2 regions of the Lysobacter soli genome follow, and region 1 is predicted to be linked to the other one. Evidence: riboswitches for the same ligand, from Rfam matches in the RefSeq annotation. Region 1 holds a riboswitch; the other holds the start of a gene.
The links. Region 1 has a riboswitch for cobalamin ahead of GOY17_RS15760 (ribonucleoside-diphosphate reductase subunit alpha). Riboswitches for the same ligand answer to the same signal wherever they lie in the genome.
Positions count from the first base shown of each region.

Region 2: it holds a riboswitch for cobalamin, as region 1 does, so the genes downstream of both, btuB (TonB-dependent vitamin B12 receptor) here and GOY17_RS15760 (ribonucleoside-diphosphate reductase subunit alpha) in region 1, are expected to answer to the same signal.

Region 1 covers NZ_CP046603.1:3,454,596-3,459,588, forward strand. Annotated here, with positions in the region: gene pyk (pyruvate kinase) at 1-78, opposite strand, end outside; partial or broken gene GOY17_RS15750 (HAD hydrolase-like protein) at 388-1,023, opposite strand; partial or broken gene GOY17_RS15755 (phosphoglycerate kinase) at 1,131-2,287, opposite strand; cobalamin riboswitch at 2,472-2,682, shown strand; partial or broken gene GOY17_RS15760 (ribonucleoside-diphosphate reductase subunit alpha) at 2,954-4,993, shown strand, end outside.
Region 2 covers NZ_CP046603.1:892,293-897,285, reverse strand. Annotated here, with positions in the region: gene GOY17_RS04055 (hypothetical protein) at 1-304, opposite strand, end outside; gene btuB (TonB-dependent vitamin B12 receptor) at 333-2,282, opposite strand; cobalamin riboswitch at 2,307-2,527, opposite strand; gene clpB (ATP-dependent chaperone ClpB) at 2,631-4,993, opposite strand, start outside.

The DNA.
Region 1 (4,993 bases):
TGCGTCAAGGACGCCCGGCGGATCGGTGGCCGGGCCGAGGGTAGCGAGGATCTTGGTGCGGCGTTTTGTAGTCGTCATCGAATGGCGGTCCCTGGAACCCCGCGACGCTAGCACAGCTGTCCGCCGTTTCGGTTCGACCGCTCCAGTCACGCCGCCATACACCATCGCATCCATCCAAGTGGTCTGAAAAACCCGGGTGGAAAGCAGACCACCATCGGGCGCAAGGCCGTGTGGAGAGGATCGCGACGCGAGGGCGTGCGCGGGGCGCATGCGACTTGAACCGGGGCGCGGCGCGCTGGAGCGCGTTGCGGCGCGTATTGCCCCGATCAGAGCGGTTGGCTGATCCGTGAAATCCGTGTGATCCGCATCACGCGAGGCGACACGCGCTCACGCCGCGAGCAGCACCGGAATGTCGCCCGGCGCCTGCGCCAGATGAAGCGCGCCGGCTTCGCGCAGCTCGGCTTCGCCGCCGAAACCCCACAGCCCCGATGTTGCGCATGCCGTGATGGCGCGCGCCTTCGATGTCCATGCGGCGGTCGCCGATCATCCAGCACGCGTCGGCGGGAAGCTCGAACCGGCGCAGCGCTTCGGCGATGAGCTGGTCCTTGTGGCTGATGCGGCCGTCGAGCGTCGCGCCGATGACGTCGTCGAAGCGATGGCCGAACGGCAGGTGGTCGACGATCTTGCGCGCGTGCGGCTCGTTCTTCGCGGTGACCACGGCGAGGCGATGTCCGGCCGCGTGCAGCGCTTCGATCGTCTCGCCGATGCCGGCGTAGACCTCGTGCTCGGCCCAGCCGTGCGTCTCGAAGCGGTCGCGGTAATGCAGCACGGCCTGCTCGACCTTCGCATCGTCGTTGAGCAGCGGGCCGAAGCTGGTGCGCAGCGCGGGGCCGATCCAGCGGCGCAGTTCCTCGTGTGGCGGCACCGGAAGGCCCATCTGCACATGGCGTGCTCCACGCAGCGCGTGATGCCGACGGCCGAATCGATGAGGGTGCCGTCCATGTCGAAGAAGAGCGTGGTCATGCGGGTACTCGAATGCTTTTGTATCCCGGGTGAGCGAAGCGCCCGGGTGATGCGTGACGGTGCGGGCAACCGGGTGCGCTTCGCTTGCCCGGGCTACATCGCGGTAGTTACGCCCGCGCCTTCAGCGCCGCGACCGCCGGCAGTTCCTTGCCTTCCAGGAACTCCAGGAACGCGCCGCCGCCGGTGGAGATGTACGACACGTCGTCCTCGATGCCGTACTTGTCCACGGCCGCAAGCGTGTCGCCGCCGCCGGCGATCGAGAACGCCTTCGATGCGGCGATCGCGCGCGCCAGCACTTCGGTGCCCTTGCCGAAGGCGTCGAATTCGAACACGCCGACCGGGCCGTTCCACACGACGGTGCCGGCGGCCTTGATCAGTTCGGCGTAACGCGCGGCGGTCTGCGGGCCGATATCGAGGATCATGTCGTCCGCGCCCACGGCGTCGACGGCCTTCACCGTCGCCGGCGCATCGGCGGCGAACGCCGGCGCGACGACGACGTCGACCGGCACCGGGATGTCCGCGCCGCGCGCCTTCGCATCGGCCATGATCTTCTTCGCCGTGTCGATGAGGTCCATCTCGACCAGCGACTTGCCGACGCCGTGGCCCATCGCGGCGATGAACGTGTTGGCGATGCCGCCACCGACGATCAGCTGGTCGACCTTCGAGACCAGCGACGACAGGAGTTCGAGCTTGGTCGACACCTTGGAGCCGGCGACGATCGCCAGCAGCGGGCGCGCCGGGTTGTCGAGCGCCTTGGCGAGCGCGTCGAGTTCGGCCATCAGCAGCGGGCCGCCGGCGGCGACCTTCGCGTGGCGGATCGCGCCGTGCGTGGACGCCTGTGCGCGATGCGCGGTGCCGAACGCGTCCATGACGTACACGTCGCACAGCGCGGCGTACTTCTTCGACAGCGCCTCGTCGTCCTTGCCCTCGCCGACGTTCATGCGGCAGTTCTCCAGCAGCACGAGCTGGCCCGGCTTCACGTCGACGCCGTCGACCCAGTCCTTCACCAGCGGCACGTCGATGCCGAGCAGTTCCGACAGGCGCTTCGCGACCGGCGCCAGCGAGTCCTCCTGCGTCCACGTGCCTTCCTTCGGACGGCCCAGGTGCGAGGTGACCATCACCGCGGCGCCCTTCTCCAACGCCAGCTTCATCGTCGGCAGCGCGGCGGTGATGCGCTGTTCGGAGGTGATGCGCCCGCCGTCGATCGGCACGTCTTTCAGAGAGCACCGTGGAGGTCGAGGTCGGACATGCGGACGATGGACATGGAAGCTTCCTCTGCGGCCCTTCGATGGAAGGGCGGGATGGGGGTGAGACGACGGCGCGGCGCAGCGTGCGGGCGCGGCGCGAGGGCGTGCATTGTCCCCTGCCGCATCCGCATGGGCAAATCTCGCGCATGTTCGATTCTGCTGTTATCCACAAGATTTGCGTTGACGGATCCACTCACCCCCACTATGTTGTGGCCCGTCGGTGCCGACCTTCGCAGGTCGGCTTAAAACGGGAAGCTGGTGGGAATCCAGCACTGCCCCGCAGCGGTATGGGAAACGAAGGTGGCCATGGCACTGGGCGAGATGCCCGGGAAGCGGCCACCGGTAGGCGATGCGACCTTCGTGTTCGCGTCATGTCCCGAGTCCGAAGACCTGCCGACAACCGCGCGTTGCACACCGCGCGGTGACCGGCCACGGAGTCTTCGGAGGGAAGACGGTCGGTGTCGCTGCACGCGACGGTTCGCGCCGTCGCCCGCCCGGTCTCGGGCTGCGCGACACCCCGCATTCACGCTTCGACTCCCGCGCCCGCGTCGTCCTTCGAGGGAGAGGACGGCCAGACGTGCGCCCACGCACCGGAGTCGCCGATGACCACCACCACGCAAGCCCCCGTCGCCACGCCTGCCCGCGAGAGCGCGACGCGTCCGCCCGAGACCCGCGCATCCGACATGGATCCCGGTTTCGCGCTGACGCCGCCCGCCGCCAACCTCACCATGACGGTGACCAAGCGCAGCGGCCGTCGCGAACCGGTCGACCTCAACAAGATCGTCCGCGCCGTGACGCGTGCGTGCGAAGGCCTGTTCTCGTCGATCCGATGCGCGTGGCCACGCGCACGATTTCCGGCCTGTACGACGGCGCGACCACGCGCGAACTGGACGAACTGTCGATCCGTACCGCCGCGCTGCTGACGGCCGAAGAGCCCGAGTACGGCCGACTGGCCGCGCGCCTGCTCGCGGGCGTGATCGAGAAGGAAGTCGCAGGCATCGAGATCCACGCGTTCTCGCAATCCGTGCAGCGCGGGCATGAGCTGGGGCTGATCAACGATCGCCTGCTCTCGTTCGTGCAGGCGCACGCGCGCAAGCTCAACGACGCGATCGACAACGCGCACAACCAGCGCTTCGACTACTTCGGCCTGCGCACGCTCTACGACCGCTACCTGCTGCGCCACCCGACCGCGCGCACGGTGATCGAAACGCCGCAGCAGTTCTTCCTGCGCATCGCCTGCGCGCTGAGCGAGGACGTGGGCGAAGCGCTCGCGCTGTACAAGCGCATGGCGCAGCTGGACTACATCCCGTCCTCGCCCACGCTGTTCAACTCGGGCACCACGCACGAGCAGCTCTCCAGCTGCTTCCTGCTCGATTCGCCGGACGATTCGCTCGAAGGCATCTACAAGCGCTACATGGACGTGGCGAAGCTGTCGAAGTTCAGCGGCGGCATCGGCCTGTCGTACACGCGCATCCGCTCGCGCGGCTCGCTGATCCGTTCCACGAACGGTTTATCGAACGGCATCGTGCCGTGGCTGAAGACGCTGGACGCGTCCGTCGCCGCGGTGAACCAGGGCGGCAAGCGCAAGGGCGCCGCGTGCGTGTACCTGGAGCCGTGGCATGCGGACGTCGAGGAATTCCTCGAACTGCGCGACAACACCGGCGACGAGGCGCGCCGCACGCACAACCTCAATCTCGCGAACTGGATCCCCGACGAATTCATGCGCCGCGTCGAAGCCGACGGCGAGTGGTCGCTGTTCGATCCCGCCAAGGTGCCGCAGCTGACCGACCTGTGGGGCGAGGCGTTCGATCGCGCGTACCGCGCCGCGGAAGTCGCCGGACTGGCCACCAAGCAGGTAAAGGCGCGCGACATCTACGCGCGGATGATGCGCACGCTCGCGCAGACCGGCAACGGCTGGATGAACTTCAAGGACAAGTCCAACCGCGCGTGCAACCAGACCGCTCGCGACGGCAACGTCGTGCACCTATCGAACCTGTGCACGGAGATCCTGGAAGTCACGTCTCAGGACGAGACCGCGGTGTGCAACCTGGGGTCGATCAATCTCTCGCACCACGTCGAGGTGTTCGCCGACGGGCCCGCTGCATGGCGATGCCGGCCGCTTCGATTTCGACAAGCTCGCCGAGACCGTGCGCCTTGCGGTGCGCCAGCTCGACCGCGTCATCGACCTCAACTTCTATCCCATCGAAACGGCGCGTCGCGCGAACCTGAAGTGGCGCCCGGTCGGCCTGGGCGTGATGGGCCTGCAGGACGTGTTCTTCAAGCTGCGCCTGCCGTTCGATTCCGACGCGGCACGTGCGTTGTCGGCGCGCATCGCCGAGGCGATCTATTTCCACGCGTTGTCGGCGTCCAATGAATTGGCGATGGAGCGTGGCCGCCATCCCAGCTTCGAGGACACGCGCGCGGCGCAGGGCGAGCTGCAGTTCGATGCGTGGGGCGTGGTGCCTGAAGACGGCGAACGCTGGGACGCGCTGCGTGCGCGCATCCGCGAGCACGGCCTGCGCAACTCGCTTCTGGTCGCGATCGCGCCGACGGCGACCATCGCATCGATCGCCGGCTGCTACGAATGCATCGAGCCGCAGGTGTCGAAACCTGTTCAAGCGCGAGACGCTGTCGGGCGACTTCCTCGTCGTGAACCGTTATCTCGTCGAGGAACTGAAGGCGCTGGGCCTGTGGACGCCGGAACTGCGCGACCGCATCAAGAT
Region 2 (4,993 bases), 1.5 Mb from region 1:
CGTAGAGCCGCCCGGCGTACCAGAGCACGCCGTACGCCGGGAGCAGGAACGAGTACGCCGGCGTCACGCAGAAATCGCTGACGCCGGCGTGTTCGATCGCGATCCAGTCGATGACCACCGCCAGTGCGATGAACGCCGCGAACTGCCAGTGCTTTCGCAGGTACAGCCCGCCGAGGAAGAACAGCGCCATCGACGCATCCGGCAGGTGCAGCACGTCGCCGAAGTGATGGAAGCGCGTGGCGACCATGAACGTCGCGAACGCGGCGAACAGTGTCAGGTTGACGTTGCGTGGCAGGGGTTTCATCGACGACCTCGCAGGTGATGTCGTCCGATCAGCGGACGACGGGTTGATAGCGGACGGTCAGCAGCCAGGTGCGACCGGGCTGGTTGTAGAGCGCGGCGGTTTCGTAGCGCTTGTCGAACGCGTTGCGCAGCGTGGCCTGCACGCTCCACGCATCGGTGATCGCGAAGCCGGCGCGGAAGTCAGCCAGCCCATAACCGGCCAGGCGCGTGGTGTTGGTCAGGTTGTCGTAGCGCTCGCCCGCGCCGGTGACGCTCGCGCCAGCACTGAACCGCCCGAAACGCCGGTCGGCATCGATGCGGCCGGACTGCTTCGCGCGACGCGGCAGCACGTTGCCGTGGCTGGCGTTGTCGCCGTCGTTGACCGGATCCAGCCACGTCAGGCTCGTGCGCAGGTTCCAGTCCCACCACGTGACGCCTGCCACCGCTTCGACGCCGCGGATGCGCGCGCGATCGATGTTGTTCGGCCCGCCCATGTCGCCCAGCGAGGCATCGAACGCGATCAGGTCGTCGATCTTCGTCTCGAACGCGTTGAGCGACCACGTGCCCCAGCCGTGCTCGCCGCGCAGGCTGAGTTCGACGCTGCGGGAGGTCTCGGGCCCGAGTTCGGGGCTGCCGTAGCCGGGGAAGTAAAGTTCGTTGAACGTCGGCGCCTTGAACGCGGTGCCGTAGCTCGCGCCCAGGCGCAGTTCGTCGGTGAAGTCCCAGCCCCACAGCACGCTGCCGGTGGTCTTTCCGCCGAACTGGCTGTCGTCGTCGCGGCGCACGCTGGCCTGCAGCGACTGCGTGCCGAAGGCCTGCTGCCATTGGCCGAACACGCCGCGGTTGATCCGGCGATCGCGATCGTAGTCGGTGTTGCTGTCCACTTCATCGCCAAGCCAGTCGAAGCCGAGCGTGAGCAGGCCGGACGCGACGCCGATGTCGGCCTGCAACGAACCGAGCTCACGTCGCGAGTCGAACGTCGACGAATACACGCCGTTGAGGAAGTTCTCGCTCAGGTCCGCGCTGGTGCCGACGCTCGCGGTGAACTTCGCGCGTTCGCTCGGCACGTAGCGGACGCGACCGCCGATGACCTGCTGCACCGTGTCGGCTTCGTTGTTGACGCTGCCGTCGTACTCGTTGTGGCCTTCCGCTCGGAAGGCGCGCAGGTCGGCGTCCCAACGTTCAGAGAACCGCATGCCGCCCTGCAGCGTGAGCGAACTGTTGCGATAGCCGTCCTTGTCGGGATCGAAGTTGCGCGTGCCGCGATACGCGTTGATGCCGTCGGTGTTTTCATGCGCGGCATTGACGACGTACCAGCCGCCGCGTGCTTCATCCTGCGACGTTCCGCTCAGGCCGGCGGTGAGGCGCTGCGTGTTCTCGCTGCCCACGGCCGCGCTGGCACTCGGCGTGAACGTGCCTTGCGGGCGACGGGTGAAGATCTGGATCACGCCGCCGATCGCTTCGGACCCATAGAGACTGGAGAAGGGCCCGCGGACGATCTCCACCCGTTCGATCTGTTCGACCGGGATGTCCTGCAGCGATGCGCCGCCGCTGGTGGCCGACCCGATCTTCACGCCATCGACGAGCACCAGCACGTGGTCGGATTCGGTACCGCGCAGGAACACCGACGTCGATTTGCCCGGCCCGCCGTTGTTGGCCATCGAAATGCCCGCGCGACCGGTCAGCAGGTCGGGCAGCGAGGCCGGCTGCAGGCGTTCGATCTCCTCGCGCGCGATGACGGTGATCGCGGCGAGCGCCTGGTCCTGCGTCTGCGCGGTGCGGGTGGCGGTGACGACGACCTGGTCCAGGTCGGTGGCGGCGTCGGCCCATGCGGGCGATGCGGAAAAAACACACGACAACAGCGAAACCGCCAGCGCGCGGCGGCGGAACAACCGGTGATGCGGATGCACGAGCACACTCCTTGACCGCGCCTGCCCGCGCGGGAACGTTGGAAAGGACAGGCGGAAGGACGGCGTGATGACGGCGCACGGAGAGATCATGGCCGCATGACATTCGCCCACCGCATGTCACGTCGCACCAGGGCCGGTCTCCGGGCTCGCGAGCGAAGGCAGGAGTTCCTGCGCTTCCGGTCCGCGCCTTCCCATGCGTGAGCACAGTGGCTGTGTGCGGAACCTTGTCTCGCCTACCGTTGCGGGGGCAGCTCCGGAATTGCCACGAAGGGCGCACCGGATTCCCGTTTCAACCACCGGACAAGCCGGCGGTCACCTTGGGCGCGGGCATGGTAACAGCATCGGGCCCTCCGGCAACCCGCTTGGCCGCCCGCAAAAAAAAAGCCCCGCAGAGGCTGCGGGGCTTTCGTTGGCGGCGCTCGTCGATGCCGACGTGTGTCAGTCCTTGCGGAATACCAGCTGCCCGCCTTGCGCTTCGACATGCACGGTGTCGCCGCTGGTGAACTCGCCGGCGAGGATCTTCGATGCGAGCGGATTCTCCAGTTGCTGCTGGATCGCCCGCTTCAGCGGCCGCGCGCCATACACCGGATCGAAGCCGACGTTGCCCAGCAGGTTGAGCGCATCGTCCGACAGCACCAGCTTCAGGCCGCGCTCGGCGAGGCGCTTTTCCAGTCCGTTGAGCTGGATGCGCGCGATCTGGCGGATCTGCTGCTTGTCCAGCGGATGGAAGACGACGATGTCGTCTAGGCGATTGATGAACTCCGGGCGGAAGTGCGACTGCACCACGCCCATCACCGCGCTCTTCATCTGCAGGTAGGCCTGCGGCGTGTCGTCGCCAGACATCTCCTGGATCATCTGGCTGCCGAGGTTGCTCGTCATCACGATGACCGTGTTGCGGAAATCCACCGTGCGGCCCTGGCCGTCGGTGAGGCGGCCATCGTCCAGCACCTGCAACAGGATGTTGAACACGTCCGGATGCGCCTTCTCGACTTCATCGAGCAGGATCACGCTATACGGGCGACGGCGCACCGCTTCGGTGAGGTAACCGCCCTCTTCATAGCCGACGTAGCCGGGGGGCGCGCCGACGAGGCGGCTCACCGAATGCTTCTCCATGAACTCGCTCATGTCGATGCGCACCATCGCATCGGAGGAGTCGAACAGAAATTCGGCCAGCGCCTTGCACAGTTCCGTCTTGCCCACGCCGGTCGGGCCGAGGAACAGGAACGAGCCCGACGGCCGGTTCGGATCCGACAACCCCGCGCGCGAACGACGCACCGCGTCGGACACGACCTTGATCGCCTCTTCCTGCCCGACCACGCGCGTGTGCAGCTGCTCTTCCATGCGTAGCAGTTTCTCGCGCTCGCCTTCGAGCATCTTGCTGACCGGGATGCCCGTCCAGCGCGCGACGACTTCGGCGATTTCCTCTGCGGTCACTTTGTCCTGCAGCAGCGTGAAGCCCTTCGTTTCGGCTTCCTGCGCGGCACGCAGCTGTTTTTCGAGTTCGGGCAGCGTGCCGTACTGGATCTCGCTCATCTTCGCGAAGTCCTGCCGGCGCTGCGCGGCTTCGAGTTCGAGCTTGGCCTGCTCGATCTGTTCCTTGATCTTCGTGGCGCCCTGCAGCGTGGCCTTCTCGGCCTTCCACACTTCCTCCAGATCGTTGAACTCGCGCTCCAGGCGCGCGATCTCGTCTTCCAGGTCGGCCAGGCGCTGACGGGATTCGGCGTCCTTCTCCTTCTTCAGCGCCTCGCGCTGGATCTTGAGCTGGATCAGGCGACGTTCCTTGCGATCGAGCTCCTCCGGCTTGGAGTCGATCTCCATGCGGATGCGCGATGCCGCCTCGTCCATCAGGTCGATGGCCTTGTCCGGCAGCTGGCGATCGCTGATGTAGCGGTTGGACAGCGTGGCCGCGGCGACGATCGCCGGATCGGTGATCTCCACGCCGTGGTGCAAGGCGTACTTCTCCTTCAGGCCGCGCAGGATCGCGATGGTGTCTTCCACGCTCGGCTCGCCGACGAACACCTTCTGGAAGCGGCGTTCGAGCGCGGCGTCCTTCTCGATGTACTGGCGGTATTCGTCCAGCGTCGTCGCACCGATGCAGTGCAGCTCGCCACGCGCGAGCGCGGGCTTGAGCATGTTGCCGGCGTCCATCGCGCCTTCGGCCTTGCCGGCGCCGACCATCGTGTGCAGCTCGTCGATGAACAGGATGATCTGGCCTTCGTTCTTCGCCAGGTCGTTGAGCACGGCCTTCAGGCGCTCCTCGAACTCGCCGCGGAACTTCGCACCGGCGATCAACGCGCCCATGTCGAGCGAAAGCACGCGCTTTCCGCGCAGGCCTTCGGGCACTTCGCCGTTGATGATGCGCTGCGCGAGGCCTTCGACGATCGCCGTCTTGCCCACGCCAGGTTCGCCGATCAGCACCGGATTGTTCTTGGTGCGACGCTGCAGCACCTGGATGGTGCGACGGATCTCCTCATCGCGACCGATAACCGGATCGAGCTTTCCGTTCTCCGCGCGCGCGGTGAGGTCGATGGTGTACTTCTCCAGCGCCTGGCGCTGGTCTTCGGCATTTTCGGACTGCACGCTTTCGCCTCCGCGGACCTTGGCGATGGCCGCTTCGAGTTTGTCCTTGCTGGCGCCGGCGGCCTTCAGTGCGCGGCCGACGTCGCCGTTGTCGTCCAGCGCGGCCAGCACGAACAGCTCGCTGGCGATGAACGCATCGCCGCGCTGCTGCGCGAGCTTGTCGGTGACGTTGAGCAGGCGCGACAGGTCGTTGCCGACGCTGATCTGGCCGGCCTGCCCCG